DNA from 2 places in the Rhizobium sp. P1_B8 genome. Region 1 is predicted to be linked to the other one. Evidence: predicted binding sites of a transcription regulator. Region 1 holds the regulator's gene; the other holds the start of a gene.
What was found. Region 1 encodes HrcA, which represses chaperone genes, less so after heat shock. Its sites were predicted from a motif close to GTTAGCACTCNCNNNNNGNGAGTGCTAAC; they were not measured.
Positions count from the first base shown of each region.

Region 2: the regulator HrcA is predicted to act here: its motif matches at 2,154-2,182, upstream of groES (co-chaperone GroES).

Region 1 covers NZ_JBFTZZ010000006.1:317,911-321,311, forward strand. The annotation lists gene rdgB (RdgB/HAM1 family non-canonical purine NTP pyrophosphatase) at 1-370, opposite strand, end outside; gene AC1D2N_RS11175 (VOC family protein) at 371-796, opposite strand; gene rph (ribonuclease PH) at 793-1,512, opposite strand; gene hrcA (heat-inducible transcriptional repressor HrcA) at 1,641-2,729, shown strand; gene grpE (nucleotide exchange factor GrpE) at 2,841-3,401, shown strand, end outside.
Region 2 covers NZ_JBFTZZ010000033.1:43,187-46,587, forward strand. The annotation lists gene groL (chaperonin GroEL) at 87-1,727, opposite strand; gene groES (co-chaperone GroES) at 1,800-2,096, opposite strand; gene AC1D2N_RS29590 (TIGR01459 family HAD-type hydrolase) at 2,461-3,309, shown strand; gene AC1D2N_RS29595 (bifunctional riboflavin kinase/FAD synthetase) at 3,324-3,401, shown strand, end outside.

The DNA of each region.
Region 1 (3,401 bases):
GTTCGGACTTTGTCGCGCCCGCATCCTGCAGCGCCTTTTCCACCTTGGCCATCGCCATGTCGAAATCGCGCGTGCCGTCGGCCTTCTCCGCCCAATTGGCGGTGTAGACACCAGGATCGCCGCCGAGTGCGTCGACCACCAGCCCGGAATCGTCCGAAAGCGCCGGCATGCCGGCGGCATTGGCCGAGGCGACCGCCTTGATCGTCGCATTCTCCTCGAAGCTCGTGCCGGTCTCATCCGGTTCGACGAAGTTCAGCTCGGCGGCCGATTTGGCGGTGAAGCCGAGCGGCCCGATCAATTCCTGGATCTCGCGGATCTTGCCGGCATTGTGGCTGGCGACGACGATGGTCTTCGTTTCAAGCTTGCGCATTCAGATATCCTGTTCGATGCCCCAGATTTTAGCCTCCGCGCATTCCAGGCTGTTGCCGGCCGGATCGCGGAAATAGATCGAGCGGCCGCCGTTCGGCCAGCACACCTCGGATTCGATCGCGACACCCGCCGCCGTCAGCCGTTCGGCCATGGCATCGATATTGCGGCCGGACACCCGGAAACAGGCATGGCCCTGTCCGGTCGTGCCATGCGGCGGCACCTGCAGTGCTTCAGGCGCCGGCGGCTTCACCGTTTGCTCGGGATTGAAGATCAAGAGAACCCCTGGCCCGCAGCGGAAGAAGACATGCCGGTTGGCGGCGCGGGCGATCTTTTCAAGTCCGAGAACGTCTTCGTAGAACGTCTCGGCCTGGTCGAGATCCCGCGCATAGAGCGCCGTTTCCAACATGCCTTCCAGCATGGGGTTCATCCTTCGACGGCTTGCTTCTGCAACGCCACGAGTTCGCCGATACCATTTCTGGCAAGCTGCATCAGCGAGGTGAATTCGCCTTCGCTGAACGGCGTGCCTTCGGCCGTGCCCTGGATCTCGACGATCCCGCCGGTTCCCGTCATGACGAAGTTCGCATCGGTCTCGGCCGAGGAGTCCTCGAGGTAATCGAGATCGATCACCGGCTGGCTGGCGAAGATGCCGCAGGAGATGGCGGCGACATGATCCTTCAGGACCCGGTCGACCTTGATCATGTTACGGCTTTCCATCCATTTCAGGCAGTCGTAAAGCGCGATCCAGCCGCCGGTGATCGAAGCGGTCCGCGTGCCGCCATCGGCTTGGATGACGTCGCAATCGAGCGTGATCTGCCGTTCGCCGAGCGCCTGCAGGTCGACGACGGCACGCAACGACCGGCCGATCAGCCGTTGGATTTCCTGGGTGCGGCCGCCCTGCTTGCCAGCGGCGGCCTCGCGCTTCATGCGTTCGCCGGTCGCCCGCGGCAGCATGCCGTATTCGGCCGTGACCCAGCCCTTGCCGGTATTGCGCAGCCATGGCGGCGTCTTTTCTTCGAGGCTCGCCGTGCAGAGCACATGCGTATCGCCGAACTTCACCAGGCAGGAGCCTTCCGCGTGCTTGGAAAAATTGCGCTCGAACGAGACCTTGCGCATCTGGTCGATTTTTCTGCCTGAAGGCCGCATTCTTATCTCCTGGAGTTTATTTGACCGCTTCTACGATTGGCGGCGCTCATTTGCAAATTCCCTTTTGCCACGGGTGCGAGTTTGACTTACTTTTCGGGAAGTATCATCAGCGCGGGTTCGAAAGCTTCATGGGCATCAGGTCGACGTCGGTTTCGGATGCCGTAGCTGCGCTGGACGAGCGCTCCAGGGAAATTTTTCGTCGCATCGTCGAAGGTTATCTGGAAAGCGGCGAGCCGCTCGGTTCGCGCAACCTGTCCCGGCTGCTGCCGATGTCGCTGTCGCCGGCCTCGGTGCGCAACGTCATGAGCGATCTCGAAGAGCTCGGCCTGATCTATTCGCCGCATGTCAGCGCCGGCCGGCTGCCGACCCAGATCGGCCTGCGCTTCTTCGTCGATGCCTTCATGCAGGTCGGCGACCTCTCCGCCGAGGAGCGCGCCAACATCGACCGGCAGGTGCGGGCCGAAAGCGGCGGCAACCCCGTGGAATCGATGATGAACGAGGCAAGCCGCATGCTATCGGGGATTTCGCGCGGCGCCGGCCTTGTCATCACCTCGAAAAGCGATCCGGTGCTGAAACATGTCGAGTTCATCCGGCTCGAACCGACAAAGGCGCTGGCCGTGCTCGTCGGCGATCACGATCAGGTGGAAAACCGCATCATCGAGCTGCCGGCGGGTGTCACCTCCTCGCAGCTGACGGAGGCGGCGAATTTTCTCAATGCCCACATGTCCGGCCAGACCCTGCCGGAGCTTCGCAAACAACTAAGCCGGCTGAAGGACGACGTCCGTCATGAGCTCGATGCCCTGTCGCGCGATCTCGTCGAGCGCGGCATCGCTGTCTGGTCTGGTAGCCCGGACGAGGGAAAGCCCGCTCAGCTGATCATCCGCGGCCGCGCCAACCTGCTCGAGGGCCTGGCCGGCGCCGAGGATCTCGACCGGCTGCGCCTGCTGTTCGACGATCTCGAGAAGAAGGACAGCCTGATCGAGATTCTCAATCTCGCCGAAAGCGGTTCGGGGGTGCGCATCTTCATCGGTTCGGAAAACAAGCTCTTCTCGCTGTCCGGCTCGTCGCTGATCGTCGCGCCCTATCGTGATGATGATGATCGCATCGTCGGCGCCGTCGGCGTCATTGGCCCGACGCGGCTCAATTATTCCCGCATCGTGCCAATGGTGGACTATACAGCCCAACTCGTCTCCCGCCTTTCGCGCAATCAGCTTTGACGAAGCAGCTATCAAGTGTGCGGAATTTTCGCTTCTTTGTCACGCAGACTTGATTTTTTTCGGTCAAACCTCGATATCGGGCGCATCTGAAGACACCAACCGGAGACCGTCATGACCGATGACACGACGAAAAACGGACCTGACGCAACTGCGGCCGATGCCGCAGCCGACGCTGCCGCCTACGTCGAGAACGAAACTGCGCAGCAAGAGCCCGCCCAGCCGGACCCGATCGAGCTTCTGAAAGCCGAAAACGGCGAACTACGCGACCGCTATCTGCGCCTTGCTGCCGAGATGGACAATCTGCGCCGCCGCACCGAGCGCGAGGTGAAGGATGCCAAGTCCTATTCCGTCGCGGGTTTCGCGCGCGACATGCTCGCCGTCTCCGACAATCTGCGCCGCGCGCTTGATGCCATCTCTCCGGAGACCAAGGCTGCGGCCGATGCCGGCCTGAGCACGCTGATCGAGGGTGTCGAGATGACCGAGCGCGCCATGCTGTCGGCTCTCGAGCGCCATGGCGTTCGCAAGCTGGAGCCGGTTGGCCAGAAGTTCGATCCGAATTTCCATCAGGCGATGTTCGAGGTGCCGAACCCGGACGTGCCGAACAACACGGTCGTCCAGGTCGTGCAGGCAGGCTTCACCATCGGCGAGCGCGTGCTGCGCCCGGCCATGGTC
Region 2 (3,401 bases), on a different contig from region 1:
TCCGCCAGCTCAGCGCGCTTGACGCGCTGAACCATCTTAGATGATGGGCGGTTTCATGAACGATGCTGTGAAAGGCCGTTGGCCTATCACATCATGTCCATACCGCCCATGCCGCCCATGCCGCCCGGCATGCCAGCAGGGGCATCCTTCTTCGGCAGTTCGGCGATCATGGCTTCGGTGGTGATCAGCAGCGATGCGACAGAAGCAGCGTTCTGCAGCGCCGTGCGAACGACCTTGAGCGGGTCGACGATACCCATGGCGATCATGTCGCCATATTCGGATGTCTGGGCGTTGTAGCCGAAGTTGTCTTCGTTCTTGTCGAGGACCTTCCCGACAACGATCGAGGCTTCGTCACCTGCGTTTTCAGCGATCTGACGAACGAGCGACTGCAGGGCGCGGCGAACGATGTTGATGCCGGCTTCCTGGTCGTCGTTTGCACCCTTGACGGTGATCTTCGTGGAGGAGCGGAGCAGAGCGATACCGCCGCCGGGGACGATGCCTTCCTGAACAGCAGCGCGGGTCGCGTTGAGCGCGTCGTCGATGCGGTCCTTCTTTTCCTTCACTTCAACTTCCGTCGAGCCGCCGACGCGGATGACGGCAACGCCGCCAGCGAGCTTGGCAAGACGTTCCTGCAGCTTCTCGCGGTCGTAGTCGGAGGTGGTTTCTTCGATCTGAGCCTTGATCTGGGCAACACGGCCTTCGATGTCGGTCTTGGCGCCCGAACCGTCGACGATCGTGGTGTTTTCCTTGGAGATCGAAACCTTCTTGGCACGGCCGAGCATGTCGAGCGTGACGGATTCGAGCTTGATGCCGAGATCTTCAGAGATGACAGTGCCGCCCGTCAGGATGGCGATGTCTTCGAGCATGGCCTTGCGGCGGTCGCCGAAGCCAGGAGCCTTGACGGCAGCGATCTTGAGGCCGCCGCGCAGTTTGTTGACGACGAGCGTTGCGAGGGCTTCGCCTTCGACGTCTTCAGCGACGATGAGGAGCGGCTTGCCGGTCTGAACGACAGCTTCGAGAACCGGGAGCATCGACTGCAGGTTCGAGAGCTTCTTCTCGTGAAGGAGAATGAAGACATCTTCGAGGTCTGCGATCATCTTTTCCGGGTTGGTCACGAAGTAGGGGCTGAGGTAGCCACGGTCGAACTGCATGCCTTCGACGACTTCGAGTTCGGTTTCGGCGGTCTTGGCTTCTTCAACCGTGATGACGCCTTCGTTGCCGACCTTCTGCATGGCTTCAGCAATGTCGAGACCGACCTGCTTGTCGCCATTGGCCGAAATCGTGCCGACCTGTGCAACTTCTTCCGAGGTGGAGATCTTCTTGGCCTTGGCCTGGAGATCCTTCACGACGTCAGCAACAGCAAGATCGATGCCGCGCTTCAGGTCCATCGGGTTCATGCCGGCGGCAACGGCCTTGTTGCCTTCGCGAACGATCGCCTGGGCAAGAACGGTTGCAGTCGTGGTGCCGTCGCCGGCGATGTCGTTGGTCTTCGAAGCAACTTCGCGGACCATCTGGGCGCCCATGTTTTCGAACTTGTCTTCGAGTTCGATTTCCTTGGCGACCGAAACGCCGTCCTTGGTGATGCGCGGAGCGCCGAAGGACTTGTCGATGATGACGTTACGACCCTTCGGGCCGAGCGTGACCTTCACTGCATCGGCGAGAATGTCGACGCCGCGCAGCATCTTTTCGCGCGCGGTGCGGCCAAACTTGATTTCTTTAGATGCCATATTCTTAACTCCTGAATTCGAGTTGTTCGGGCAAAAGGCCCGTCAGCCATTTCGGGAAAGCAGGTCGGCCGATCAGCCGATGATGCCCATAATGTCGGCTTCCTTCATGATCAGAAGGTCTTCGCCGTCGATCTTGACTTCGGTGCCGGACCACTTGCCGAACAGGATGCGGTCGCCAGCCTTGACGTCGAGTGCGACAACCTTGCCGGACTCATCGCGCGCGCCGGAGCCGACGGCGACGATTTCGCCTTCCTGCGGCTTTTCCTTGGCGGTATCGGGAATGATGATGCCACCCTTGGTCTTGGCTTCGGACACAACGCGGCGAACAACGACGCGGTCGTGAAGGGGGCGGAAGTTGGTGCTTGCCATTGTCTAATCCCTCGATCGAATGACATTCGCGGACCGGAGTGGTCCACATGGATATGTGTTAGCACTCCCTTGCGGTGAGTGCTAGCGACGAGCATTTAGGGATGGCTCCGAAAGGAGTCAATGAGAGCAATCACGAATTTTTGCGCCGGAATTGTGAAGAGGCTGGAGAATAGTCGGAGATTGCGGCCGAAACCCGGCGCAGCCGAACTCGTCCGCCTTGGGATGGGATCGTCAAGCTTTGCCCATCCACTCCCGCCGATCGCCGGTCGAAATCTTCCCATTGGCCGGCAGCAAAGAAAATGCCTTGCCATCGCCTTGCGCCTTTGCAATGTCACCGGTGACTGAAGCAAATCGGGAAATCGGAATGGCGAAGCGGATAGAAAACTTCTCGGAGATAACAAGTCACTATGATGTGGTGCTCTGCGATGTCTGGGGTGTCGTTCACAACGGCGTCGATCCGTTCCCCAAGGCGGCAGCCGCCCTTGAAGCGGCACGCGAGAGTGGTCTTACCGTCGTCCTTATCACCAATTCGCCGCGTCTTTCCTGGCAGGTGGTCGAGCAGCTGCGCCAGATCGGCGTTCCCGATAGCGCCTATGACAGGATCGTCACCTCGGGCGACGTCACGCGCCGGCTGATCTCCGAAGGGCCGAAGACGGTCTTTCTGCTCGGCCCGGAGCGCGACAAGGCGCTTCTCGAAGGCATTGGCGTCGAGCGCCGGCCGGCGGGCGAAGCGCAATCGCTGGTCTGCACCGGCTTTTTCGACGACGAGACCGAGAAGCCGGAGGATTACACTGACATGCTTCTCGACTTCAAAGCCCGCGACGTGCCGATGATCTGCGCCAATCCCGACCTCATCGTCGAGCGCGGCCATCGCATCATCCCCTGCGCCGGCGCCATGGCCGCCTATTACGAACAGCTCGGTGGCAGCACCCGCATCGCCGGCAAGCCGCACCGGCCGATCTACGAGGCGACGCTGGCCGCTGCTCGCGAGCTTCGCGGCGATTTCCCCGTCGACCGAGTGCTGGCGATCGGCGACGGCATGCCGACCGATGTGCGCGGTGCCTTGAATTATGGCCTCGACCTTCTTTACATCAGCGGCGGGATCCACGCCAGGGAATACACCCTCAACGGCGAAACCGACGAGGCGATCCTCAACGCCTATCTTGAACGGGAAAAAGCCGCGCCGAAGTGGTGGATGCCACGCCTTGCATGAAGAGAAGCCAGCCGATGACCGTCTTCCACCGCAATGAAACCCGGGAACCCTTGCCCGCCCATCTGAAGGGCGGCGTCATTGCCATCGGTAAT